Regions from separate parts of the Nocardioides sp. JQ2195 genome, predicted to be linked through region 2. Evidence: predicted binding sites of a transcription regulator. Region 2 holds the regulator's gene; each other region holds the start of a gene.

Region 1 (3,275 bases), 1.2 Mb from region 2:
GTAGTCGAGGTCGGGGGGTTCCAGGTCGAAGGTCGCGTGCGAGTGGTCCACTGCGTGGCTGTAGATCGCGGCGATGTCCTTGAGATCGCGTTCGCGTGCGGACCGTGTGGAGTATTCGCCCATGCCCCTCATTCTCGCAGGTGGGCCGTGTCGCAGAATGGGCGTGTGCCGATCGAACCTGACACCAAGGACTGGACCTGGGTCCTCGAGACCCCCTGTGCCGCCTGCGGATTCCGCAGCGGCGCCGTCGCGCGTGAGCGTGTCGGAGCGGCGATTCGATCGAACGCGGCGGCGTGGCGCTCGGTGCTGTCGGGGCCCGCGGAGCAGGTGCGGAACCGACCGGCGGACGACGTCTGGTCGCCGCTGGAGTATGCCTGCCACGTGCGCGACGTCCACCTCGTCTTCGCGCAGCGCCTGCAGCTGATGCTCGACCAGGACGACCCGGAGCTGGCCGGTTGGGACCAGGATGCGGCGGCAGTGGCGGGGGAGTACGCCGACCGGGATCCGGCCACCGTGCTGGACGAGCTGGTCGCCGCGGCTGCCTCCGTCGGCGCCCTCTTCGACGCGGTCGAGGACGACCAGTGGCAGCGCACCGGCCGGCGCAGCGACGGGTCCGCCTTCACGGTCGGGACGCTCGGGCAGTACCAGCTGCACGACGTCGTCCACCATCTCCACGACGTCGGCGACGCGCGGCGGTCGACGGTCTCGGCGTACGACGCGAACGCCGTGGCGTACCGGGACGCATCGATGACCATGAACGAGGGCGTGGCCTCCGAGGTCGCCTGGTTCGCCGCCGAGCTGGGGAGCGGTGCCCGGGTGCTGGAGGTGGGCAGCGGAGGCGGTCGCGACGCCCTCGCGCTCGAGACGGCCGGCCTGAGCGTGCGACGCACGGACGGCACACCGGCCTTCGTCGCGTTGCTGCGTGCCGAGGGCCACGAGGCGGACCGCCTCGACCCGCTCACCGACGCGCTGGCCGATCCGAGGGGACCGGAGCCGTACGACGGTGTGTGGGCGCACGCCTCGCTGCTGCACGTCGCCCGCGACGACTTCCCCGTGGTGCTGCGGCGGTTGGCCGAGGCGACCCGGCGGGAGGGCGTGCTCCACGTGGCCCTCAAGGAGGGCGAGGGCGAACGATGGTCGACGCACGGCACGATCGAGGCTCCCCGGCACTTCGTCCTCTGGCAGGAGGCGCCGCTGCGTGAGGTCCTCGAGGAGAGCGGATGGTCGGTCGCCGAGGTGGTCCGCCAGCAGTCCGACGGGGGCCAGGCATGGCTGGTCGTGCGGGGGCGACGTCGATGAGGCACACGGAGTTCTGGGCCCGGATGGAGCAGGCGCTGGGTCCGGGGTACGCGCGCTCGTGGGCCGAGCAGCACGTCATCAGCGAGCTCGGCTCGCGCACGGTCCAGGAGGCACTGGCAGCGGGGGAGTCACCGAAGCGCGTGTGGGAGGCGGTCTGGCGCACCCTGGACCTGCCGTTCCGGGACAAGTGAACCTGTCCGATCACCTGTTCGATTCCACGCCTGCGTGTCGCGCTTGATCGAACGTCTGTTCGGGCTAGTCTGAGTGCTGTCGACCGGGGTTGTCCACAGCCCTGCAGGTGGTCGGCACCCATTGTCGGTGGCTCGGTCTAGCGTCCGGGACAACACATCGACCTCTCACGAAAAGGACACGCAGCCATGGCTGGAGACCGCGACAAGGCGCTCGACGCAGCGCTTGCCAACATCGAGAAGAGCTTCGGCAAGGGCTCGGTGATGCGCCTCGGCGACGAGACCCGTGCACCGCTCGAGATCATCCCCACCGGCTCGATCGCGCTCGACGTGGCCCTGGGCCTCGGCGGCCTGCCGCGCGGTCGTGTGGTCGAGGTCTACGGTCCGGAGTCCTCCGGAAAGACGACGGTCGCCCTGCACGCGGTGGCCAACGCCCAGGCCGCCGGCGGCATCGTCGCGTTCATCGACGCGGAGCACGCGCTCGACCCGGAGTACGCCAAGGCGCTGGGTGTCGACACCGACGCCCTGCTGGTCTCGCAGCCCGACTCCGGTGAGCAGGCGCTCGAGATCGCCGACATGCTGATCCGTTCCGGCGCGCTCGACCTGATCGTGATCGACTCGGTGGCGGCCCTGGTTCCTCGCGCCGAGATCGAGGGCGAGATGGGTGACAGCCACGTCGGCCTCCAGGCTCGCCTGATGAGCCAGGCTCTGCGCAAGATGACCGGTGCCCTCAACAACTCCGGCACCACCGCGATCTTCATCAACCAGCTGCGCGAGAAGATCGGTGTCATGTTCGGCTCGCCCGAGACCACCACCGGTGGTCGCGCGCTGAAGTTCTACTCCTCCGTGCGCCTCGACGTACGACGCATCGAGACGCTCAAGGACGGCACCGACATGGTCGGCAACCGCACCCGCGTCAAGGTCGTGAAGAACAAGGTGGCCCCGCCGTTCAAGCAGGCCGAGTTCGACATCATGTACGGCAAGGGCATCAGCCGCGAGGGTGGCCTGATCGATGTCGGTGTCGAGGCGGGCCTGGTCCGCAAGGCCGGCGCTTGGTACACCTACGAGGGCGACCAGCTCGGCCAGGGCAAGGAGAATGCCCGCACCTTCCTCAAGGACAACCCCGACCTGGCCAACGAGCTGGAGAAGAAGATCCTCGAGAAGCTCGGCGTCGGGCCGAAGGTCGACGAGCCCGTCGACCTGGCTGACGAGCCGACCAACATCGACTTCTGATGTCCGGCCCCTTCGAGGCCGAGCCGACCGAGTGGTCGGCACAGCTCTCCGAGGGGCCACCACCCGCGTGGGCGGTGGACCCGGGATCGGGGACACCGCCCGGCGCCGGGGCCGCTGACCAGATGCCGGTCGATGGAGGCGACGCCTCGCCGAGCTGGCAGGGCAACGTCAGTGACGGGGTCGACGCCTGGTTGCGTGCGGTGGCGGCGGGGGAGATCACGCGACCTGACACCGCCACCGCCACCGCCACCGCCGCTGCCGACAGCGCCCCGACTTCGGAGGCGGAGGTTCCTCGAGACGGCGCCCCTGGCAGCGGGTTGGCGCCCGATGACGACGGCTCGGGAGATGAGGCCGACCACGAGGCGGTGGCTCGCAAGATCCTGCTCGACCAGCTGACCGGTCAGGCTCGCAGCCGCAAGGAGCTGGCGGATAGGTTGGCGAGGAAGAACGTCCCCGACGACATCGCCGTCCGGTTGCTCGACCGGTTCGAGGAGGTCGGCCTCGTCGACGACGAGGCGTTCGCGCGCGCGTGGATCGCCTCACGACAACCGGGCA
Region 2 (3,275 bases):
CTCGAACGGGCCGCACTGGCCGTCACCGAGGGCCGCGGCGCCCTCGTGGTCGCGCACCGGCTGACCCAGTCGGAGTCGGCGGACCGGGTGCTGGTCATGCACGAGGGCCGCGTGGTCGAGGAGGGCAGCCACGACGAGCTGTTGCGCTCCGGCGGTCGGTACGCCGAGCTGTGGGCTGCCTGGTCGGGCAGCTGAGCCGAGTCGGTCGGCACCACGGCGCGCCTCACCGGGCTCCGTCGGGGACGTCCAGGGCTGCGGCCATGAGGGCACCGTGGCCGAGCGCCGGGCCCTGACGCCCCGGCCCAACAGCAACGCGTTCCGCACTGGCCGCCGTGGACCAATTGGTCCACCGCGGCCAGTCCGCGGGCGACCGCCCACCCGGAGCCCTTCGAGACGGACAGGCCGCTCATCACCGTGCGTCACAGGGCGGCGGCGAAGAGGACGGTGCCGACGCCGTCTGCGCCTCGCTGGGCAGCCGAAGGCTCCCCGCGGACAGCCGTGGGGATACGGCGCTCTCCCGGTCCCGTCCACCCGCCGCACGACACGTCGAATCTTTGTTCGAGGAAATCCTTGCCTTGTTCGAACACATGATCTAACTTCGTACATGTGTTCGATCGAAAGTCTGATCGATCCCGACAGCTCCACAGCTTCCCCGGAGGCCGTTGTCGGTGGTCACCGTTAGACATTCGCTCAGCACCGACCACCCACTTCCCCCGGAGGTCTCGATGAGCACCATGACCCTCAGCCCCGCCAGCCAGACCAGCACGATCCCGGTCGGCCAGCGCCAGGTCAGCACGATCCAGGTCGGCCAGCGCCAGACCAGCCAAGGCAAGGTCGGCCAGCGCCAGCTCCGCCTCACCCGGCGCGGCCGCGTGGTCATCTTCATCGCGGCACTGCTGGTGGTCATGGGCGCCGCCCTTCTCCTGGCCAACGCATCGACGGCCACCAACCACGCCGGCGTCGACCAGCCGACCCGGGCAGTCGTGGTCGAGTCCGGCGACACGTTGTGGAGCATCGCGGGCGACCTGGCCGGGGACGGCGAGGTGCGTGACATGGTGCACGAGATCAAGCAGCTCAACGCGCTCGACTCCTCGATGCTGATGACCGGCCAGACCATCTTCGTGCCGATCAGCTGACACAGATTTCCGCAGGTCGCCTCGACCCCGGCCTGCGGATGGGGAAGACGAAGGGCGGGGCGCCGACAACCGGCCACCCCGCCCTTCGCACGCCCGAACCCAGCTCGCACCTGAACCCGCGACACGTTCGAACAGGTGTTTGAACCCGAGGGCGATTGAGGCTACGTTGGAAATCCACCCGGACAGGACTGCGGAAGGCACGCCGATGGCACGAAACGACAAGGTCGCCGAACTCCCCGACGGGCCTCCCGACGCGACGGGCCTGACCCCGCGCCAGCAGCGCATCCTGAACAGCATCAGCGACTCCCTCGAGCGCAAGGGCTACCCGCCGAGCATGCGCGAGATCGGCGAGACGGTCGGCCTGACCAGCTCCTCCTCGGTCTCCCACCAGCTCAAGGTCCTCGAGGCCAAGGGCTTCATCAAGCGCGACCCCAACCGTCCCCGCGCGATCCAGGTGTTCCTGCCCGAGACGATGGCCCCGGGCCGCGCCGTCGGGTCGGCCGGTGAGTCCGTCATCGACGAGACCGGCATCGGCGACGCGATGCCGTCCGCCACCTACGTCCCCGTCGTTGGCCGGATCGCGGCCGGCGGCCCGATCCTGGCCGAGGAGCGTGTCGAGGAGATCTTCCCGCTGCCGAAGACGCTCGTCGGTGAGGGCACCCTGTTCCTGCTCGAGGTCTCCGGTGACTCGATGATCGACGCCGCCATCTGCAACGGCGACTACGTCGTGGTCCGTCAGGAGCAGACCGCCCGCAACGGCGAGATCGTGGCCGCGTTGATCGACGGCGAAGCCACCGTGAAGACCCTGCAGCGGCGCGACGGCGAAGTCTGGCTGATGCCCCACAACGATGCCTACGAGCCGATCGACGGCAGCAACGCCAGCATCCTCGGCATCGTCACCGCGGTCCTGCGGCGGGTGTGAGCCCCGCGCGGGGCGTGAGTCGTCAACTGCGTCGAGGCGGCAAGGGCGTGACAGAATCCGCTCATGCTTCGCACCTCCACCCTTGCTGTCCTCACGCTCGTGGCCGCCGGGCTGTCCACCAGCCCGGCCCACGCTGACCGGACCAGTGCTGACCGCGGCGGTGCCGACCGCTCCGACGACGTGGTCTCGGCCGCGGGCCAACACCTCGACGGCCAGGTCGTGGACCGGGTGGCCGACACGGTGGACCAGACGATCCCGGAGCTGACCGAGCTCCTCGAGTCCGACTCCACGGCCCGCGTGCGCAACGGCCGACTGTTGCACCAGGACACCTTCGAGCAGGCCGAGTCCACGGTGTCCGAGCACGTCGCGCGGGCCTCGGCACCCCTGTCCCAGACGTTCGAGCTGCACAGCCGTCCCGGCGGCAAACGCACCATCTATCTCGACTTCAACGGCGAGCGGGTCTGCGACAGTGGCTGGACCGGTCCCGGCGACTGCATCAAGGCCCCCGCCTTCGACACCGACGGGCGCTCCGGGTTCAGCTCCGGTGAGCTGCGTGCCATCCAGTCCGCGTGGAAGCGCGCGGCCGAGGACTACGCGCCGTTCGCCGTCGACGTCACCACGGAGCGTCCCTCCGCCGGGGACATCACCCGCTCCGGCAGCGGCGACAAGCGGTTCGGCGTACGTGCCGTGATCACCAGCTCCAACTCGGTGCGCAAACGGGTCTGCGGTGGCCCCGGCTGTGGTGGCGTGGCGTTCGTCGACATCTTCGATCGGTCCCGGGCCAACCGCTTGCGCGACTTCTGGGTGTTCCCCCGGGAGGTCAACAACCAGCCCCGCCGGATCGCCGACGTCGTCTCCCACGAAGCCGGCCACACTCTCGGCCTCTCCCACGACGGCACGCGCAGGAGTCCCTACGCGAGCGGCCACGGCATCTGGGCGCCGTTGATGGGCTCGTCGAACCGCCAGCTCACCCAGTGGAGCCGCGGAGAGTACGCTCACGCCGACAACCGCGAGAACGACCTCTCCGTCATTGCCTCCAACGGTGCTCCGCGGGTCCGCGACGACCACGGCGGTCGCTCCGGGAGCGCCACCAGGCTGCGTGCTGGGCAGGCCGCGCGGGGTGTGATCAGCAGGGGCAGCGACACCGACGTCTTCCGGATCAGGACCACCTGCCGGGCCAAGCTCACGGTGCGCGCCCGCAATGCCGGGGAGAGTCC
Region 3 (3,275 bases), 890 kb from region 2:
CACCTCGCGCTCGTGGTTGTCGACGTTGAGGTCGACCAGGCAGATGCTCTGCCACGTGCCCAACGCCGTACGGCCGCCCAGGACCGGGACCGAGGCGTACGGCGGGATCAGCGCCGGCATCACGTGGGAGCGGCCGTGGCCGGGACTGCCGTGCCGGTGCTTCCAGCGGTCGTCCTTGGGCAGCAGGTCGGCCAAGGCAGCCAGCAGGTCGTCGTCGCTGCCGGCACCGGTCTCGAGGATCGCGACGCCGGCGGTGGCGTGCGGGACGAACAGGTTGAGCAGGCCGTCGCCGCGGCCTCTGACGAAGTCGGCGCAGTCGCGGGTCAGGTCGAGCACGACCTCGCGGTCGCCGGTGACGTAGGTGCGGGTCTCGGTGTCCATGCTGTTCATGGTGGCATGTGGTCTCAGGGGTCTCGATACGGTCGCAGAGCGACCTACTCGACCAACGAGATGAGGGCGGTGTCCGCCCGATCGGTGACTGGTCGACGTGGATCCTCGACCACCGGAAAGCCGCGCACGTGGTCTCGACTCCGTGACTGGGCTACCGCCTACTGGCTCGCAGCAGCATCAGTTCAGTGACGAGCACCAGGAGCGCCGCGGCCGGGATGAAGGCGGCGGTCCAGACGGGGCCGGCCAGTCCGGCCAAGTCGCACTCACCGTCGAAGTTGGGCGCGCTGCAGTGTCTCGACGTCTCGAACTGCATGCCTGCATGGAACGCCACCACCGAACCGACGAGCCCGATGAACAGATACGCCACGGCACGCATCGGCCAGGTGAGTTCGGACAGCTTCATGTGGTCACCTCGGGTTGTTGATGGTGAGCAGATCGTAGGGCCAACCTGGCCCGGCCACCGCAGTTGTGACTGCCGAACCCGGAGCAGGGAACGGGGCATGAACCTGGACGCCTCGCGCCCGGTGAAATTGGAGCCGCTGGCACCGCCGACCACTCGGTCGACGTCGAGCCCGAAATTCTTCTCCACAATCTGACGAGAGGGGTTGCGCAGGGCTTTCGAACAAAGGTACGATCTCACTACGTCCCGATCGAATACACCGGCACTCACCGGTCGGGGCTCATCTCCTCGGAGATGCCGGGCAACTGGGAATGTGTGTCGGGCTCGCTCAAGGTCTCGTCCTGGGCAACATGAGCGCACGACCCTTTGGGGGTACGCCTTGATCGGGCGGGGACTCAAGGGCTTCAAGGAAACCGATGACCCATGCGGGTCTGCTGGTCGAGAGGAGCCTTTGACCGTGTCCGCACTCCAGTTCCACGAAGACGTCACCGCTCGTCTCGACGAGGCCCTCACCGACTTGAGCGCGCTCCCCTTCTCACCCCTCTCCAATGCCGAGCTCGAGACCCTGCTCAAGACCGTGACCGGCATGTCCGATCGTCTGCAGCACGCCCTCGGTCGAGTCGCGACTGCCGCCGGAGAGCGCGAGCTCGGCGACCGAGTCGGCGCCAGCAGCACGGCCCACTGGTGGGCGAGGAAGACCCGCCTCAAGAGCAGCGACACCCGCAAGCACCTCGCCCGATCCCACCATCTCGAGAAGCCGTTCTTCTCACCCGTGGCAGATGCGTTGTCCGAAGGAGACCTGCGCACCGAGCAGGCCGACGTGATCATCAGGGCCATCGACGAGCTCCCCGACGACCTCGAGCCGGCCATGCTCGAGAAGGCTCGCGACCACATGCTCGACCTCGCCACCCAGTTCGACGCCGACGAACTGCGCAAGCTCAGCAAGGGCCTCCTCGAAGCCCTCGACCCCGAGCGATTCGAGAACGAGGAGGAGAAGCGGCTCCAGAAGGAAGAAGAGGAGGCGGCCGCCACTGCCCGCATCACCATCGGCAACGACGGCCACGGCAAGGTGCGCGGCAAGTTCTCCATCCCCGAGGTGCACGGCGAGTTGTTCCGCAGCTTCCTGATGAAGTTCGCCGATCCGCGCCGCGGCGATTCCGGCTCCGACTCCGGCGATGACGACGACCGGCCGCGGAACTTCTCGATCACCCCCGAGAAGCTCGGCCAGGCGTTCATGGAACTGATCGAGTCGTTCCCCGCAGACAAGCTGCCGAGCCACGCAGCCAGCACCGTCGCCGTGACGGTCACCATCGACTTCGACCGCCTCAAGCAGGGCCTCGGCACAGCCACCCTGAACAACGGTCACAAGATCTCGGCCACCGAGGCCCGACGGTTGGCCTGCCGAGCAGGCATGGTTCCCGCCGTGCTCGACGGCAAGGGCGAGGTGCTCGACCTGGGCCGCACTCGCCGGCTGTTCTCCGCATCCCAGTTCAAGGCACTCGCCCTGCGCGACAAGGGCTGCAGCGTCGAGGGATGTGCGATGCCGTCCAGCATCTGCCACGCCCATCACGACGATCCGTGGTCCAGGGGCGGCCCCACTGACCTGAGCAACGGCAGACTGCTCTGCCCACAGCATCACCGCATGGTGCACAACCCGCGCTATGACACGAAGAAGCTCGATGACGGGAAGCTCAAGATCGTCAGGCGGACGTAGGCCGACCCGAGTGGTCGCGACCCTCCGTTCCACCACACCACCCAGCACCTGAGCCTGCCTTGACCCGCTCGTGAGCTTGGTGGCCGTCAGCACGCCCGCAGCCAGATCGGCCAACGGACGCAGAGCCACTGGCTACCATCGCGACCATGGAACCGCATCGCACCGCGCGCGTCGGTGTCGCTGCCGGCGTACTCGTCCTGGGGTTCATTCTGGCGGCGTGCGGAAGCGAGTCGTCCCCGGCGGATCCTTCGGAGAACTCCTCGGACGATTCCTCGAGCCCGACGGCCTCTGCTTCGTCCTCATCTCCGGCATCCGACTCTGCTGCCGCTTCCTCCTCCGCATCGCCGACCGCCACGGAGCCAACCATGAACCGGCGCCAGGCCACCGCCCTGCTCACCCGCGCCACGGCTCGCGGCGACCTCGAGGGCGTGCAGGAGGCGATCGCCCATCGCGCCGACCTCGAGGTGCGCAACGACGAGGGACGTACGCCTCTGGTGGTGGCCACCAAGACGAACCGGATCGAGATCGCCCGTGCCCTGTTGGACGCGGGGGCCGACCCGGACGCCAAGGACGACATGGAGGACTCCGCCTTCCTGTATGCCGGCGCCGAGGGTCTCAACGAGATCCTGCGGATGACCTTGGAGAAGGGCGCCGACGTGAAGAGCACGAATCGGTATGGCGGTACGGCGCTGATCCCGGCCAGCGAGCACGCACATGTGGCCACGGTGCGGATCCTGTTGAAGGCCAGGTCACCGGTGAACCACATCAACA

The links. The regulator LexA, encoded in region 2, represses DNA repair genes until DNA is damaged. The targets are predictions, from matches to a motif close to TCGAACANNTGTTCGA.
Region 1: a site for LexA is predicted at 1,538-1,553, ahead of recA (recombinase RecA). Genes of this name have one in related genera too.
Region 3: a site for LexA is predicted at 1,009-1,024, ahead of ncot_RS11965 (HNH endonuclease signature motif containing protein). Genes of this name have one in related genera too.

Annotation. Positions count from the first base shown of each region.
Region 1 covers NZ_CP050902.1:2,219,890-2,223,164, reverse strand. The annotation lists gene ncot_RS10600 (GNAT family N-acetyltransferase) at 1-123, opposite strand, end outside; gene ncot_RS10595 (DinB family protein) at 166-1,299, shown strand; gene ncot_RS10590 (DUF3046 domain-containing protein) at 1,296-1,490, shown strand; gene recA (recombinase RecA) at 1,677-2,720, shown strand; gene ncot_RS10580 (regulatory protein RecX) at 2,720-3,275, shown strand, end outside.
Region 2 covers NZ_CP050902.1:3,425,008-3,428,282, forward strand. The annotation lists gene ncot_RS16250 (ABC transporter ATP-binding protein) at 1-195, shown strand, start outside; gene ncot_RS16255 (LysM peptidoglycan-binding domain-containing protein) at 726-1,136, shown strand; gene lexA (transcriptional repressor LexA) at 1,342-2,058, shown strand; gene ncot_RS16265 (hypothetical protein) at 2,122-3,275, shown strand, end outside.
Region 3 covers NZ_CP050902.1:2,536,018-2,539,292, forward strand. The annotation lists gene ncot_RS11955 (YjbQ family protein) at 1-381, opposite strand, end outside; gene ncot_RS11960 (hypothetical protein) at 542-793, opposite strand; gene ncot_RS11965 (HNH endonuclease signature motif containing protein) at 1,248-2,504, shown strand; gene ncot_RS11970 (ankyrin repeat domain-containing protein) at 2,870-3,275, shown strand, end outside.